DNA from 4 places in the Streptomyces sp. NPDC051217 genome. Region 4 is predicted to be linked to each of the others. Evidence: riboswitches for the same ligand, from Rfam matches in the RefSeq annotation. Region 4 holds a riboswitch; each other region holds the start of a gene.
What was found. A riboswitch is a leader RNA that binds a small molecule or an ion and turns the genes downstream of it on or off. The one in region 4 is predicted to bind cyclic di-AMP.
Positions count from the first base shown of each region.

Region 1: linked by a shared signal. The riboswitch ahead of ACIBBB_RS22530 (transglycosylase family protein) and the one ahead of ACIBBB_RS02880 (LysM peptidoglycan-binding domain-containing M23 family metallopeptidase) in region 4 are both predicted to bind cyclic di-AMP.
Region 2: linked by a shared signal. The riboswitch ahead of ACIBBB_RS32830 (M23 family metallopeptidase) and the one ahead of ACIBBB_RS02880 (LysM peptidoglycan-binding domain-containing M23 family metallopeptidase) in region 4 are both predicted to bind cyclic di-AMP.
Region 3: linked by a shared signal. The riboswitch ahead of ACIBBB_RS00025 (transglycosylase SLT domain-containing protein) and the one ahead of ACIBBB_RS02880 (LysM peptidoglycan-binding domain-containing M23 family metallopeptidase) in region 4 are both predicted to bind cyclic di-AMP.

Region 1 is NZ_JBITEV010000010.1:109,391-113,593, reverse strand. Features, by position in the region: gene ACIBBB_RS22540 (cytochrome P450) at 1-282, shown strand, start outside; gene ACIBBB_RS22535 (transglycosylase family protein) at 423-1,367, shown strand; cyclic di-AMP (ydaO/yuaA leader) riboswitch at 1,625-1,802, shown strand; gene ACIBBB_RS22530 (transglycosylase family protein) at 1,806-2,480, shown strand; gene eno (phosphopyruvate hydratase) at 2,817-4,103, shown strand.
Region 2 is NZ_JBITEV010000020.1:122,764-126,966, reverse strand. Features, by position in the region: gene ACIBBB_RS32835 (PrsW family intramembrane metalloprotease) at 78-1,340, shown strand; gene ACIBBB_RS32830 (M23 family metallopeptidase) at 1,400-2,464, opposite strand; cyclic di-AMP (ydaO/yuaA leader) riboswitch at 2,476-2,630, opposite strand; gene ACIBBB_RS32825 (PP2C family protein-serine/threonine phosphatase) at 2,974-4,062, opposite strand.
Region 3 is NZ_JBITEV010000001.1:2,360-6,562, forward strand. Features, by position in the region: gene ACIBBB_RS00015 (beta-ketoacyl-[acyl-carrier-protein] synthase family protein) at 1-255, shown strand, start outside; gene ACIBBB_RS00020 (ketosynthase chain-length factor) at 252-1,466, shown strand; cyclic di-AMP (ydaO/yuaA leader) riboswitch at 1,959-2,151, shown strand; gene ACIBBB_RS00025 (transglycosylase SLT domain-containing protein) at 2,156-2,899, shown strand; gene ACIBBB_RS00030 (SRPBCC family protein) at 3,167-4,129, opposite strand; partial or broken gene ACIBBB_RS00035 (ArsR/SmtB family transcription factor) at 4,126-4,203, opposite strand, start outside.
Region 4 is NZ_JBITEV010000001.1:626,297-630,499, forward strand. Features, by position in the region: gene ACIBBB_RS02865 (helix-turn-helix domain-containing protein) at 1-70, shown strand, start outside; gene ACIBBB_RS02870 (DUF6126 family protein) at 140-310, shown strand; gene ACIBBB_RS02875 (tyrosine-protein phosphatase) at 332-1,132, opposite strand; cyclic di-AMP (ydaO/yuaA leader) riboswitch at 1,539-1,703, shown strand; gene ACIBBB_RS02880 (LysM peptidoglycan-binding domain-containing M23 family metallopeptidase) at 1,708-2,649, shown strand; gene ACIBBB_RS02885 (SGNH/GDSL hydrolase family protein) at 2,819-3,619, shown strand; gene ACIBBB_RS02890 (STM4011 family radical SAM protein) at 3,639-4,203, opposite strand, start outside.

The sequences.
Region 1 (4,203 bases), on a different contig from region 4:
GTACTCGCCGCCGCCGACCGCGACCCGGCGCGGTTCGCCGACCCGGACCGGCTCGACCTGTCGCGGAGTGACAACAAACACCTCGGATACGGCCACGGCATCCACTACTGCCTCGGCGCGCCGCTCGCGCGGCTGGAGGGACAGACCGCGCTCGCGACCCTTCTGACCCGCCTGCCCGACTTGCGACTTGCGGTCGATCCATCCGATTTGCGATGGCGTGGCGGGCTCATCATGCGTGGACTGCGCACGCTCCCGGTGCAGTTCACAGCGGTGCGTGACTGACGGATTGTCAGCACTGTGACTTTCACGTGATCTCCGCTGCATCGACTTGTGACAGGCGTTCGAGTGCGGCTACGTTCACGATCGTCCCGGCACTCACACGCTGGGACTCACGTTTCAGCAGTCTCACGGAAGGCAACCGCATGCGCTCCGGGAACGGCCGGCACCGTCGGCCCCGTCAGGCCCCCGCCCTTGTCGTCGCGGCAGGGGTGACAGGCTCGGCGATCGCCATCCCGCTGCTCGGCGCGACCGGCGCCAGTGCGGCCGACGCCTCCACCTGGGACCGCGTCGCCGAGTGCGAGAGCGGCGGCATGTGGAGCGCCGACCTCGGCAACGGTTACTACGGCGGCCTGCAGATCTCCCAGGAGACCTGGGTCGACTTCGGCGGTACGGCGTACGCCCCCACCGCCGACCAGGCCAGCCGCAGCCAGCAGATAGCCGTCGCCGAGAAGATCCTCGCGGCGCAGGGTCCGAGCGCGTGGCCGACCTGCGCGCTGGTCACCGGGCTCACGGCGGACGCGGACGCGGGCGCCGACGCGGGCGAGGGTGAGAGCCAGGACGCCGGCGCGGACACGGCTCCGGACAGCGAGCCCTCCGAAGGGTCCCCCGAGCCCGAGTCGAGCGAAGAGGCCGTGCTGCCCCCCGCTCCCGAGTCGACGCCGTCGTCCGGGCAGTTCGGCCGCGACTCGGCGTCCGACGCCGACGAGCCGAGCACGGAGCCGAACGCAGAACCGAGCGCGGAGCCCAGCACCGCCGACGCCGCCAAGGGCAAGCACCGCGGCGAGGCGGCCCCCGAGCCGAGCGAGCCGGCCGAGGCGGCCGAGACCGGCAAGGCGGGTAAGGCGGACGAAGACCGCGAAAGCGGCCGTCATGCCTCACGCGGTGACAGCTCGGTGCGCGGCGATGACGCCGCCGCCGACGGCTCGTACACCGTCCGCGCCGGCGACAACCTGTGGGCCATCGCCGACGAGCAGAAGGTGGAGGGTGGCTGGGCGGCGCTCTACAAGGCGAACCGCGAGGTCGTGGGCTCCGACGCGGACCTCATCCTGCCGGGCCAGAAGCTCGATGTGACCGCGAATCAAGGGTAGTTGCACGGGCTATGTCCGCATCTGAGCAAGTGAGACAAGCGTCTCTTCGCCCCAACTGATGCGATCTGCCCGGCAACTCACCCTCTTTCCGTTCCGACCTGCGTAAACAGAGGTTTCCTCGGGGCAGGATGGGCGAATCATCCCGGATGTTCCTTCTTTGAACATCCGGGATGTCTGTGTTTACGGTCTGAACCGCTCGCACCGCGGGCACCGTCGACCGTCACGCCGAATCCTGCCGTCGGTCGGGGGAGTACTCGTCGCATCACGCGCCGAAGGCAGGAGCGGGGGACCCACAGGTAAGCGCCGGTCATCACGGCCGGCTCGGGGTGGAGCCGTGCGCGGTGGGGACGTGAAGACGTTCCCGGGCCGCACGGCCGGGCAACTCACTTGGCCCGAACCCGACAGCTCACCTCGCAGGCGTCGGTGAGGAGATTTCGCATGCTGTTTTCCAGCGCGTCCGGCAAGGGCAAGCACCGTCGTCCGTCCAAGGCCGTCCGTTACGCCACGCTCGCCGGCATCACCGGTGCCGCTGTCGCGGCCCCGCTGATCGGCGCCACCTCCGCCTCCGCCGCCACCACCTCCGAGTGGGACGCCGTCGCCCAGTGCGAGTCCGGCGGCAACTGGTCGATCAACACCGGCAACGGTTACTTCGGCGGGCTCCAGTTCTCCGCCTCCACCTGGGCCGCGTACGGCGGCAGCGCCTTCGCGTCCAGTGCCGACCAGGCCTCGAAGTCCCAGCAGATACAGATCGCCGAGAAGGTCCTGGCGGGCCAGGGCAAGGGTGCCTGGCCGAGCTGCGGCGTGGGCCTGTCCAACGCCTCGAACGACGCCGGCTCCGCCGACCCGGCCCCGCAGGCCGCTCCGAAGGAGCGGTCCGCCCCGCAGCAGTCCGCCCCGCGTGCCGCGAAGGAGCAGCCCGCCTCGCGTAGTGAGACGCGCGGTCCGGTCAAGAAGGGCGACGGCGAGTACAAGGTCAAGCCCGGAGACACCCTCTCCAAGATCGCCGAGACCAAGAAGGTCGAAGGCGGCTGGAAGAAGCTCTTCAAGCTGAACAAGGACATCGTCGAGAACGCCGACGAGATCTTCCCGGGGCAGCAGCTCCACCTGAGCTGACCCTTTCCCCCTGAACCCCGGTCCGGCGCGCCTCACTCCCCCGGACGCGCCGGGCCGGGGTTCGGACGGTCTTCAGGCCATGGGCCGGACCGCGACCGACCGCGCCGGACCGCGCCGGACCGCGCCGGACCCCGACGGACCGCGACCGACCGCGACCGACCGCGCCGGACCCCGACCGCCCCCGGCCGACCCCTGGACATTCGCGGCCGAACGGTCATCGCGGACTCTTTTCGTCCCAGCGGGCGGGCATCTGCCGACCGCCGACCGGGAGCCGGTTAGGCTCATGCCGCAAGGCCAATGAGGCCCTGCACTCCAAGCGTCACATCCCAGAAGGAGATGCTCGTGCCGTCCATCGACGTCGTCGTAGCCCGGGAAATCCTTGACTCCCGAGGCAACCCCACGGTCGAGGTCGAGGTCGGCCTCGACGACGGCAGCACCGGCCGTGCTGCTGTCCCCTCCGGTGCGTCCACCGGTGCGTTCGAGGCCCTTGAGCTCCGCGACGGTGACCAGAACCGCTACCAGGGCAAGGGCGTCGAGAAGGCCGTCCTCGCCGTCATCGAGCAGATCGGCCCGGAGCTCGTCGGCTACGACGCCACCGAGCAGCGCCTCATCGACCAGGCGATGTTCGACCTGGACGCCACCCCCGACAAGTCCTCGCTCGGTGCCAACGCCATCCTCGGTGTCTCCCTGGCCGTGGCGCACGCCGCCTCCGAGGCCTCGGACCTGCCGCTCTTCCGCTACCTCGGCGGCCCGAACGCGCACCTGCTGCCCGTTCCGATGATGAACATCCTCAACGGCGGGTCGCACGCGGACTCGAACGTGGACATCCAGGAGTTCATGATCGCGCCGATCGGCGCCGAGTCGTTCTCCGAGGCCCTGCGCTGGGGCGCCGAGGTCTACCACACGCTGAAGAAGGTCCTGAAGGAGAAGGGGCTCTCCACGGGCCTCGGCGACGAGGGCGGTTTCGCGCCGAACCTGGAGTCCAACCGCGCCGCGCTCGACCTGATCCTCGTGGCCATCAAGGAAGCCGGTTACGCCCCGGGCAAGGACATCGCGCTCGCGCTCGACGTCGCGGCCTCCGAGTTCTACAAGGACGGCTCCTACGAGTTCGAGGGCAAGTCCCGCTCGGCCGCCGAGATGACCGAGTACTACGAGGAGCTCGTCGCCTCGTACCCGCTGGTCTCCATCGAGGACCCGCTCTTCGAGGACGACTGGGCCGGCTGGAAGGTCCTCAACGACAAGCTGGGCAGCAAGGTCCAGATCGTCGGGGACGACCTGTTCGTCACCAACCCCGAGCGCCTGGCCCGTGGCATCGAGGAGGGCTCGGCCAACGCCCTGCTCGTCAAGGTCAACCAGATCGGTTCGCTGACCGAGACCCTGGACGCCGTCGAGCTGGCGCAGCGCAGCGGCTTCAAGTGCATGATGTCGCACCGCTCCGGCGAGACCGAGGACGTCACGATCGCCGACCTCGCCGTCGCCACCAACTGCGGCCAGATCAAGACCGGCGCCCCGGCCCGCTCCGAGCGCGTCGCCAAGTACAACCAGCTGCTGCGTATCGAGGAGATCCTCGACGACGCGGCGGTCTACGCGGGCCGCAGCGCGTTCCCCCGTTTCAAGGACTGACCCGGGCAACCGGCCATCGGCCCGCCCGTCCTACGGCCGTCCCCGGCCACGGTCCCGTACCGTGTCCGGGGACGTACGCGCGTACAGAGGCAGTACGGCA
Region 2 (4,203 bases), on a different contig from region 4:
CCCGACCGCCCCCGTACGACCCTCAAGTCCCCGAGCCGGCGATCCCCGCCGCCGAGCGGCAACAGCAGCTCGGCGACATGTGGGCCGCCGTTCCGGAGCGCTCCCGCTGGCGCTACCGGCCGTACCGCGCGTTCTGGCGGCACCCGGCCGTGCGCGCGGGCGCCGTGATCATCCTGCTCGCGCTCTGCGGCCTGCTGCTCATGTCGCTCGTACGGGAACAGACCGGCACACAGGGCTTTCTGGTCGGTCTCGGGCTGGCGATCCTGCCCGTACCGCTGCTGATGGCGGCCTTCCGCTGGCTTGACCGGGTGGAGCCGGGCCCCTGGCGGAATCTCCTGTTCTCCTTCGCCTGGGGCGCCTGCGCCGCCGCGCTCGTGGCGATCACGGCGAACTCCTTCGCGACCCGGTGGATAGCCACCGCGACCGCCGACCCCGCGGGCGCGGAGTCCCTGGGGGCCACGGTGGTCGCGCCGATCGTCGAGGAGAGCGCGAAAGCCGCCGCGATCCTGCTGATCTTCCTCTTCCGGCGGCGGTCCTTCACCGGTCTCGTCGACGGAGTCGTCGTCGCGGGCTTCACCGCGACCGGCTTCGCGTTCACCGAGAACATCCTCTATCTCGGCAGCGCCTACGGAGAGGACCAGCAGATCGGCAACTCGGGGCTGCCTGCCGTGACCGCGGCGACCTTCTTCGTACGGGTCGTGATGTCGCCGTTCGCGCACCCGCTCTTCACGGTCCTGACGGGCATCGGCTTCGGCATCGCCGCTCTCGCCACCCGCCGCCAGCGCGTGCGCCGGTGGCTGATGCCGGTGCTGGGCCTGCTGCTCGCGATGGGCACGCACGCGCTGTGGAACGGTTCCTCGTCGCTGTTCGGCCCGTACGGCTTCTACGCGGTGTACGCGGCCTTCATGGTCCCCGCCTTCGCCCTGCTCACCTGGCTGGCGATATGGACCCGGCAGCGCGAACTGCACATGGTTTCGGCCGAGCTGCCCGCGTACGCGGCGGCAGGCTGGCTCGCCGAGACCGAGCCGCTCGCCCTGTCCTCGATGCGGGCGCGCTCGATGGCGCGCGACGTGGCGGGACGCGCGTACGGCCCGAAGGCGGCCCGTACGGTCGGCGAGTACCAGGCGTTCGCGACCGCTCTGGCGTTCCTGCGCCACCGGGCCGGGCGCGGCACGGCGGGCCCCGACTTCGCCGCGCGCGAGCAGGAGCTGCTGCACCACATGTGGCAGCGCCGGGAAACGGCGTCGCCCGCGCTGACGTACGCGGCGCGGGCGACGGGGCGGGTGTGGTCTCCGCCGCCGTACATCGACTACGGCGGCTACAACCCGTATCGGAGCTAGGGTCTGTCGTTTGGATCAGGCCGGATCAGGCTGGACGGACCGACCTGATCAACCACGTACTACGGCGTGAGTCCCTTGCTGCTCAGCCAGCTCATCGGGTCGATGCCACTGCCGCCCGCGGTGTGCACCTCCAGGTGCAGGTGCGGGCCGGTGACGTTGCCGGTGGCTCCCACGCGTCCGATGGTCTCGCCGGTGGTGACCTTCTGGCCGGCGCCGACGGTCATCGAGGACAGGTGGGCGTACCAGATCTCCGTACCGTCATCGAGCTCAAGCACCACGCGGTAGCCGTACGAACCCGACCAGCCGGCCGACTTGACGGTCCCGCTGTGGACGGCCTTGGTGGGCGTGCCCGTGGGGGCGGCGAAGTCCAGGCCGGTGTGCTGGCCGGAGGACCACATGGAGCCGGCCTGGCCGAAGGTGGAGGTGAGCGTGTACGAGGAGGTGGGGAGCGAGAAGCTGGCGGCCAGCTTCTCCAGGCGCTCCTGCTCGGCCTTGCGCTCGGCCTCTTCCTCCGCCTTGCGCTTCGCCTCGGCGGCCTTCTTCTCCGCGTCGGTCTGCTGCTTCCGGGCCTCGGCTGCCGCCTTCTCGGCGGCGGCCTTCTCGACGCTCGCCTTCTGGGCGGCGTCGGCCTCGGCCTGCTGCTGCTCCGCCTGCTGGAGGATGCGGGCGCGCAGCGCCTCGCCGGAGTCGGTGGTGCCCTGCTGGGTGTCCGCGGCGGTGAGGCCCGCCGTGGTCAGCGGGGAGGGAGTCTCGTCGGTCTTCTTGTCGCCGTCGGACATGAAAGACCCGACACCGGGAAGGGACTTGGCGTCGGGAAGGTTGTCCGAGAGCGCGTCGGGAAGTGATATCGAGACCGCGGGCTTGTCCTGGGCGGAGGCGATGCCTCCGGCGCCGACCGCGGCGATGACACCCACTCCGAGGACCGTGGAGCTGCGGGCCAGCGCGTTGCGCTGCTTGGCGACACGGTGCTTGCCGCGTACGGGACGGATGGACTCCGCGGTGGGATTCCACTCCTCCCAGTCCCTGTTCGCCTCGCCATCGGCGAGATCGGTACCGGCGAGCCGGCTCCCGGGGCCGAAACGGACCGGGACTGAGGCTTCGGGAGCAGGCCTGTTGGACGCCACTGGGGCGCTCTCCTTTCCTTCCTTCTCGCCTACCGGGTTAGCTGACGGGTTCGGAGCAGGAAGGTCTCCTACGAGCGTGTTTCGCCGCACGAGGCAACAAAAGACGCCCGATTCACCCCAATTGGTGGTTCCCCGGTTTCCTAGCGGAATTCGGCGCGTGCGCACGGTGCCGTCTCTTTCGACGGCTGGGACAACCGCGCTGCGTTATCGAACGTTAATAGACGACGGGGACTTATTCCAAGCTGTTCCCGGTGATCGTTAGCGAGCACGGCGGGGATCAACCGGGACACAAGCTGGCGCAATCGGGCGAGTTGATCGCGGTTCGGGCCGTGTGCGATCACACACTCGATCTGACGGTGCGTCAAATATTATGCGGAGTGGTGTGTCTCAACTACGCAGCGTGGCGGGGGAGATGACATCACGGCACGCGGGTCCCACGCGTCCGACGGTCTCGTCGCAACGAAGGGCCGACGCGGGCGGACCCACACGGGCGGACCCACGCGATCGCGTCACGGCACGACGGGCATCGTCCGGCGCCGCTCCGGCTGCCGCTCGGTGGGCCGGCTGATGGCCAGCAGCGCCATGTCGTCCGTACTGCCGCCGCCGGTGTGCAGCCGTACGTCCCCGACGATCGCCTCCAGCAGGTCGTCGGGACCGGGAAAGATCCGTCCCGCGAGCCGTTCGCCCGGGTCGTAGAAGACGCCCTCCGCGTTGCGCGCCTCGGAGAGCCCGTCCGTGTAGAGGAGCAGCGTCGCCCCGGGCCGGTACGGGATCTCCTCCGCGCGGTCCGGCCATGTCCCCAGCTCCCCCATCCCGAGCGGCAGTGCCGGGTCGGTGGGGGCCAGCACGGTCACCGCGCCGTCGGGGCCGAGCAGCAGCGGCTCCGGGTGCCCGCGGTTCAGCACGCGCGCTATGCCCTCGCCGTGCGGTACCTCCGCCAGTACGGCGGTGGTGAAGCCCTCGAACAGGTCGATCCCGCTGCGCCGCCTGCCTTCGCGCGCCAGCGCCCGCTCCAGCCGCCGCGCGACGCCTTCGAGCGACCTCTCCTGCTCGGCGGCCTCCCGGAATGCGCCGATGACGACGGCCACGGTCTCGATGGCGCCCATGCCCTTGCCGCGTACGTCGCCGACCACCACCCGTACGCCGTACTCCGTGTCCTGGACGGCGAACAGGTCACCGCCGATGTAGGCGCCCTCCTCGGCCGCCTCGTAGCGCGCGGCGATGTGCAGCCCGCCGATCCGGGCCTCGGGTGTCGGCAGGACGGCGCGCTGGGCGGCCTCGGCGATGACCCTCGCCGAGGCCAGGCGTTCACCACTGCGGCGTACGACACCGTTGATGGCCAGTGCGAGGACGGAGACGGTGAAGACGGTCAGCGATTCGGTGATCATCTCGACCCCGTCCCCGGAGTTGTTGACGTAGCGCAGTCCGAGAACGGCGCCGACGGACAGGATGCCGATGACGAGAGTGCGCGTGAACGAGAAGAAGGGGGCGGCCACCAGCGGCGCCGCCGAGAAGAACGGGGACGCGGTGAAGGCGGTCGGGGTCGCCTGATCCAGGATGATCCCCGCCACGATGATCAGACCGGGCAGCAGTTCCACGAGCGGATGCGTCGGCCGGGCGGCGAGCCGACCGCTCCCCCGCCTGGGCGGCCGGGGGTCTTCGGGACCGAAGCCGGGCGGGTGCTTCTCGGCGGGATGCGAGCGGTTCCAGGTGGGGTCGTCCGGGCCGGCGTCCGCCGG
Region 3 (4,203 bases), 620 kb from region 4:
TCCATCAAGTCGATGGTCGGGCATTCGCTCGGCGCCATCGGCTCGATCGAGATCGCCGCATCCGCCCTCGCGATGGAGCACAACGTGGTGCCGCCCACCGCGAACCTTCAGACACCGGACCCCGAGTGCGATCTCGACTATGTGCCGGTGACGGCTCGCGACCAGCTGACCGATGCGGTGCTCTCCGTCGGCAGCGGCTTCGGTGGATTCCAGAGCGCGATAGTGCTGGCCCGACCCGAGAGGAGCCCCGCATGACCACCTCGGTGGTAGTGACCGGCCTGGGCGTGGTGGCCCCCAACGGCCTCGGCGTGCGCGAGTACTGGTCGGCGATCCGCGGCGGCAGGAGCGGCATCGGCCGCGTCACCCGCTTCGACCCGTCGCAGTACCCGTCCCGGCTGGCGGGCGAGGTTCCCGGCTTCACGGCCAAGGACCATCTGCCGAGCAGGCTGCTCTCCCAGACCGACCGCATGACCAGGCTCGCCCTGGTGGCCACGGACTGGGCGCTCGCCGACGCCGGGGTGAAGCCGGAGGATCTGCCGGAGTTCGACATGGGCGTCATCACGGCCAGTTCGTCGGGCGGCTTCGAGTTCGGCCAGAACGAGCTCCAGAAGCTGTGGAGCAAGGGCAGTCAGCACGTCAGCGCCTACCAGTCCTTCGCCTGGTTCTACGCGGTCAACAGCGGCCAGATCTCCATCCGTAACGGTATGAAGGGCCCCAGCGGCGTGGTCGTCAGCGACCAGGCAGGCGGGCTCGACGCCATGGCGCAGGCGCGCAGGCAGATCCGTAAGGGCACCCGGCTGGTCGTCTCCGGCGCCGTCGACGCGTCGATCTGCCCCTGGGGCTGGGTCGCGCAGATCGCGGGCGGCCGGCTGAGCACGAGCGACGAACCGGCCCGCGCGTACGTGCCGTTCGATGCCGACGCGCGGGGGCATGTGCCGGGCGAGGGCGGCGCGATCCTCATCCTGGAGGACGCGGTGGCCGCGCGTGGCCGTGGCGCGAAGATCTACGGCGAGATCTCCGGGTACGGCGCGACGATCGACCCCCGGCCGGGCAGCGACCGCGAGCCGGGACAGCGCAAGGCGATCGAAATCGCCCTGGCGGACGCGGGCGTGGAGCCCGGCGACGTCGACGTGGTGTTCGCCGACGCGGCGGCCGTGCCGGAGCTGGACCGTACGGAGGCCGAGGCGATCACCGCGGTCTTCGGCCCGCGCGGCGTCCCGGTCACCGCGCCCAAGACGATGACCGGCCGGCTCTACTCCGGCGCGGCCCCGCTGGATGTCGCGGCGGCGCTGCTGGCCATCGAGGAGGGGCTGATCCCGCCCACGGTCAACGTCGAGCCGGCTCCCGAGCACGGTCTGGACCTCGTCACGTCCCAGCCCCGCACCGCCGAGGTACGGACGGCGCTGGTGCTGGCGCGGGGCCAGGGCGGCTTCAACTCCGCGATGGTCGTACGCGCCGTCGACTAGATCCGCTCCCCGGCCGTGTCGTCGTCGTGCCCCGTCCCCCGCGGCCGACATACGGCACGGCCGGCCCGTCGGGAAAGCGAACACCTATGACATTCGCTCTCCGGAGTTCGGTGAATTCAGTTGCGGACAAAGGCCGTTGGCGGCGAATTCACCCCGTCGTGGACCGTGTGCTTCCGCTTGGCGCCAGTTGAGAAAAAATAATCATTTGTCCATTTTGCGGTGCGGGTTGTTATGGGTGCGTCACGCATAACTTGTCCCTTTCTGGGTGGTGTTGTGTTCGGGTGGTTGCACCGAACGCTCGTGATGTGTGTCACAGCTTCGGTGGCCTCGGTGTCTCGCGGTCCCACCCCACCTCCCCTGCTGCAAAAGAAAGTTGAGCCCTGTACAGCCTCGCCGGAATTTGAATTTCCCGGCGCCGGATCCGTGGATGGCATGGCGCTGTGAATTCAGGACTTGTTTCGCCCGGACCTTCTCGCTTACGTTCTCGTCATTCCGGGCGGAACGCCGAATCCTGCCGCTGTCCGGAAACCGCACCCAACAACTCACGTACGGCAGGAGCGGGGGACCCAGGTAAGTCGCCGATCCGGCACAACGGACCGGCTTGGGGTGAAGTCGCGCACCCAGCGCGGCCGGGCATCTCCCGCCCGAACCCGACAGCTCACCTCGCAGGCGACGGAGAGGATTTCGTCATGCCCGCACAGGGTAAGCACCGCCGTTCCCGCACCAGCCCGCTCGCCCGCCGTCTCATCGCCGTCGGCACGGGCGGTGCCGCACTCGCCCTTCCCCTGGTGACCGCCACCACGGCGGGCGCCGCGCCCGCTCCGGAGCACGTCAAGTCGGCCCCGGCCGCCTCGACCGCCGTCCAGAAGGTGACCCACACCGTCGTCAAGGGTGACTCGCTGGCCAAGATCGCGCACGCCCGTTCCGTGAGCGGTGGCTGGGAAGCGCTGTACAAGACCAACCGCGCCGCCGTCGGCGACAACCCCTCGCTCATCCACCCCGGCCTCAAGCTGAAGCTCGCCGGGAAACCGAAGGCCGCCGGGACCGCCTCGACCGAGAGCGCGTCGGCGGGCAAGACCACCGAGGCCGTCGAGACCGCCGCCAAGACCTACACCAACGACCTCGACGGCTGGATCCGGGAGGCGCTGGACGTCATGGCGCAGAACGGCATACCCGGCTCGTACGACGGCATCCACCGCAACATCATGCGCGAGTCCGCGGGCAACCCCCAGGCCATCAACAACTGGGACTCCAACGCGGCGGCCGGCACCCCGTCGAAGGGCCTGCTCCAGGTCATCGACCCGACATTCCAGGCGTACCACGTGCCCGGCACGTCGACCGACAGCTACGACCCGGTCGCCAACATCACCGCGGCGTGCAACTACGCGGCCGACCGTTACGGCTCGATCGACAACGTGAACGGTCCCTACTGATCGGCGGCGTCCGTCATCTCACCGGCCGCCGGCCGGGCCGCACACGCGGCCCGGCCGGCGTTCGGCGTGAGAGCCGCCGTCACCTGACGGAGTGCGCCCGCCCGGTCGGTCCCGCCGGTCGGCCCGGGGGATCCGGGCGGAGCCTTCGTGGCCCAGCCCAAGGGACGGCGTCCACCGCCCGAGCCGGCGCTACCACCGGCCGCGACCAGGCGCGGACCGGTCAGCGCCGGGTCGAGCCGGGCCACCCGAGGCCCCACGCGGACGCCACTACGTGTGGGCCCCGCCCTCCGGCGCGTCCACCAGCCCCGCCGCCAGTTCCTCCACACGTACCCGCCACGCCGCGAGCGCCGCATCCGTGTCGAAGTCGCGCGGCCCGGTCTGGGTGAGCACCAGCCGGGGCCCGTGCCCCGTCCCCGCGCCCAGCTCCCAGCGGACCTCGCCCTCCGGATGCCAGGAGTACGTAAGGAGCTCCGGCGCGCGTACGGCCGTGACCGGGCCCGCCGGGACCTTGTCGGCGGTGAAGCCCGGAGGCACCGGTGAACCCGTCAACGGCTCGGCGCCGCCGGTCAGTTGGTCCCAGACCGTCTCGGCGGGCCGCACCAGCTGACGCTCGAACCGGACCCGTCGCCCGCCGCCCCCGGTCTCCTCGACCCGGCCCCGGGTCAGCTCGTCGAACCGGGCCAGATACGCCTCGTGCAGCGCCCCGCGCGTGTCCTGCTCGACGTCGACGGGGCCGCCGTCCAGCACCTGCCCCAGCGCGGTGACGCAGATCTGCCAGCCGGACGCGAAGCTGGCGGCCCCGAACCGGTCGCCGAAGGTGTGGACGAGGAGGAGCCGCGAGCCGTCCCCGTCAGGGGTGATCTCCCAGCTCAGATGGTCCTCGCCCCAGGTGAAGGCGAAGAGGCGCGGCTCGTCGGCGTCGGTGACCTCCCCGCTCATGCCGGGGCCGGAGTCGCCGGGGAAGTGGAAGCCGATCTCGCCGCCCGGCCGCAGGTCGACGCTCACCTCGGAGGGAAACCACCGCGCGAGGTGCGCGGGCTGCGTGATCGCGTCCCAGACCCGCTGCGGCGGATGCGCGAGCCGTCGCTCCATGCGCAGCGCGGTCCGCCCGTCGCCGGTGCCGGAGAGGGAGGAGGAGAAGCCTTGATCGTCGGGCGAGGCGGGGCCCTCGGGGCCCTCGGGGCCCTCGGGACCGCCGGAATCGTGCGGACCGTCGGTGTGCGGAGTCATGAGGAGTCGTCCTCCATCGCGTCGAGATGCCGTTCGAGCGCGTCGAGAGACGGTCCACAGATGCCGGTAGTGCG
Region 4 (4,203 bases):
GTTCGTGCACACCCTGCTGACCAGTCCCGTCGGCGAGCTGTGCCTGCCCGGCGGGGCCCACCGCCGCTGAACGAGCGGCACTGACATGCCGTCAGCTCCGCCCCCGACCAGAGAGGCCATCACCGTGTCCGACAACCGAGTGGACGCCGTTCAGGAGCCATCACGCGAGGAGCCCGCCAAGTCCGTCATGGACGAGGAACGCAGCTTCCCGCGCGGTCTCGCCATCCGGCTCTTCGTCTACCTCATCGCCGGCCATGTCCTGGCCGGCTTCCTCTACCTGCTCTTCGAGGCGGGCGCCGGGGGTCGCTAGGTCCTGTAGTCCTCCAGTCCCCTAGTCCTCGACGAGGCGCGTCCGCAGCCGCTCGCGCGTCTCGTCCGTCAGCCCGAGGCCGTCCGTGAGATAGCGGTCGACGGTGCCCCACGTCTCCTCCATCGTCGTGAACGCCGTTTCGAGGTAGACGGCGCGCGCGTCGAAGAGCGGGGCCAGCAGCTCCAGCACCTCCGGCGAGGTCCCGCCGGGCGTCGGATCGCTGCGGCGTACGCGGTATCTGCGGTGCGGATCGTTCGACTTCAGATAGTCCGCCTCGATCGCCTCCCGCTCCACGCCCACGGCGAGCAGCGACACCGCGATCGAGAGACCGGCCCTGTCCTTGCCCGCCGCGCAGTGCATCAGGGCGGGCAGGCTCTCCTCGGCCAGGGCGTGCAGCACGCGCCGGTGCTCGGAGGTGCGGTCCAGAATGATCGAACGGTACGAAGCGGACATCCGGGCCACGCCCTTGCCGTCGGCGAGGATCGAGCGCAGCTGGTCGAGGTCGCCGTCGCGGACCATCTTCCAGAACTCGGTGCCGTCGGCCGGGTCGGTGAGCGGGATGTTCACATTGCGTACGCCGACGAGCTCGACGTCCAGACCGTCGAGCTTCTGGTCGGCCGCGTTGCGGAAGTCGAAGATGGTGTGCAGCCCCAGCGACGTCAGGAACGCCGCGTCCTCGGCGGTGGCGTGCGCGAGGTGGCCGCTGCGGTAGAGCCGTCCGTACCGTACGCGCCGCCCGTCGGCGGTCGGCAGGCCTCCCACGTCGCGGAAGTTGCGTACCCCGGCGAGATCGGGCTCGCCCGGCGGGACCTGCTGCGGCACCTCGTGCGTCACGTGCGCTCCTCCGCGTGTGCGGTCGGCGCTCGCCGCCGACGCTGTCGCGCTCCGACTTTACGACATCGGTTCCCCCTGAAAGCGCCTTGCGAATAGGGCTTCTGTCTGGATTGAGTGATTGGGCATAAGGTGCCCCGGTCGCGGGTGAGATGGTGGTGGATGGGCTGCGGCTGGTGAGCAGGATCATATCCGTGACGGTGTGTGGCCGCGCCCGCGAAGGGAATTGGGACGTCGCACGGAATTCGAAGATCCGTAATCCACGCAGGGTGACCGCCCGCGGATGTCGATATTCGAGCGTGGATTACGGAGGAGAAACAGCGGCTTGTACCCGTCGGCCCGCGCGGCTTACCGTCACCGCAATCCGAGCGGATCGCCGAATCCTGCCGCCGTTCGGAATCCGCATCCACCCAGCACTCATCAACGTGTGGCAGGAGCGGGGGACCCAGGTAGTACGCCGGTCCGGAGATCCGGACGGCTTGGGGTGAAGTCGCGTCACGGCGCGACCGGGCATCTCCAGCCCGAACCCGACAGCTCACCTCGTAGGCGCCGGAGAGGAATTCGCCATGCCCGGAAAGGGTAAGCACCGTCGTCCGAGGACCAACCCGATCACCCGCGGATTCGTCGCCGCCGGAACGGGTGGCGCCGCCATCGCAATTCCGCTCATCGGTGCCACGGGCGCCCACGCCGCCGAGCAGACCGCCGCACCGTCGGTGGCTCCCGAGCGCGCCGTGTCCGCCGCGCACACCGCCGCTGTCGCGCAGACGGCCCAGCAGGCCGCGACCGCCAAGACCGTGAAGACGTACTCGGTCACCGCGGGGGACTACCTCGCCAAGATCGCCGAGACGCAGAAGGTCAGCGGTGGCTGGCAGAAGCTCTACGCGGACAACCGCGAGGCCGTCGGTGACAACCCGTCGCTGATCCACCCGGGCCTGAAGCTCACCATCGGCGCCAAGGCCAAGGCGTCCTCCGAGGGCAAGGCGGAGGCCACCCCGAAGAAGGCTGCCCCGAAGAAGACCGCCCCCGCGAAGCCCGCACCGGCCGAGCCCGCCCCGCAGGCCGACACCACGGCGAACGAGCCCGCGGCGCAGAGCGCGGACTCCGGCTACACCGCGCCCGTCGACGGTGCGGCCGTCACGACCCCGTACCGCGCGGCCGGCGGCAGCTGGGCCAGCGGCTACCACACCGGCGTGGACTTCGCGGCCGCGTCGGGCACCACCGTCAAGTCGGTCGGCCCCGGCACCGTCGTCTCGGCCGGCTGGGCCGGGTCGTACGGCAACGAGGTCGTCATCAAGCACGACGACGGCCAGTACTCGCAGTACGGCCACCTCTCCTCGCTGTCCGTCTCGGCGGGTCAGCGGGTCGCCGGCGGCGACCAGATCGGCCTCTCCGGTTCCACCGGCAATTCCACCGGTCCGCACCTGCACTTCGAGATCCGCACCGGTCCGAGCTACGGCTCCGACGTCGACCCGCTGGCGTACCTGCGCGAGCACGGCGTTTCCATCTGAGCCGTTCGGTCCCACGCGCAACCGGCCGTCGGCCGGCACCCGAGGGTGCCGGCCGACGGCCTTTCCGCTATTCCCGGTTGAACGAATTTTGACCGGTGGCGTTTCTCACCGGGGTCACCACCTTCTTACGGTCGCGTAGGTCGGATACCCGGGTGAATGATGTTTCGCTGTGGCTGACGATTCGGGATCAAAAACCAGAGGTGCCTTCGGGTCTTACGCGGCCATCGGTGACAGTTTCACCGAGGGCGTCGGCGACCCCGGACCGGGCGGAATTCATGTCGGCTGGGCGGACCGGCTCGCGGTACTGCTCGCCGACCGGACACCGGACCGATCGCTCCGGTACGCCAACCTCGCCGTACGGGGACGGCTGCTGGACCAGATCGTGGCCGAGCAGATCCCGCGCGCCAAGGAACTCGCCCCGGATCTGATCACGTTCTGCGCCGGCGGCAACGACATCATCCGGCCCGGCACCGACCCGGACGACGTCGCCGAACGTTTCGAACGGGCGCTGGCCGACCTGACGAGCGCGGTCGGCACGGTCATGGTCCCCACCGGGTTCGACACCCGGGGCGTCCCGGTGCTGCGCCATCTGCGCGGCAAGATAGCCACGTTCACCGCCCACGTCCGCTCCATCGCCGACCGCTACGACTGCCCGGTCCTGGACCTGTGGTCCCTCAAGTCGGTCCAGGACAGGCGCGCTTGGGACGGCGACCGGCTGCACCTGTCACCGGAGGGCCACACCCGCGTGGCCCTGCGCGCGGCCCAGGTCCTCGGCCTCGACACCCCCGCCGACCCCGACCAGCCGTGGCCGCCCCTGCCGCCACGCGGCGCACTGGAGGTGCGCCGCGACGACATCCAGTGGGCACGCGAATACCTGGTCCCCTGGATCGGCCGCCGCCTCCGCGGTGAATCCTCCGGCGACCACACGGTCGCCAAACGCCCGGACCTGCTGCCGCTGGTACGTCACTGAGCCGACCGGGACGCGGAGTTCAGCGCGCCACCGGGCTCACCGGTACGCGTTCCAGGACGCCGCCCGCGAAGACGTCGTACAGCGGCAGTGTCTCCAGGTGGACGTACCCGATGTGGCAGTCGCAGGTGGCGAGTGGGCACGCGCGGGGTTTGAGGGCCCGACGGTAGGAGCCGTCGTAGAGGTTGCCCAGTTCCGCCGGGACGAAGTGGCAGCGGCGAACCGTGCCTTCGCCGTCGACCGAGATCACTGATTCGCCCGTGCGGCACGGGAGGCCGGCCGAGTGGTGGGGGTGGCGGCTGAACGGGAACAGGGGGTCGATCGAGGTCCAGTCGGTGGCCTCCGGGTCCGAGTAGGTGCGGCCCTCCGCCGCGTTGACCCACAGGTAGACCTGGCCGGGGAGGTCGGCGCGGAGGCGGCGGGCCTGGTCGAGGTGGTCGGGGAAGCCGACGATGCCGACGCTGAAGCGGATGCCCGCGGCGCCCAGCTCGCCGCACTTGGTGAGGAAACGGTCGTACGGCGTCTGGCCGGGGTGGTACGTGCACCAGAGCGCCAGCTTGGCCGGGTCGGCGGCCTTCAGCCAGTCC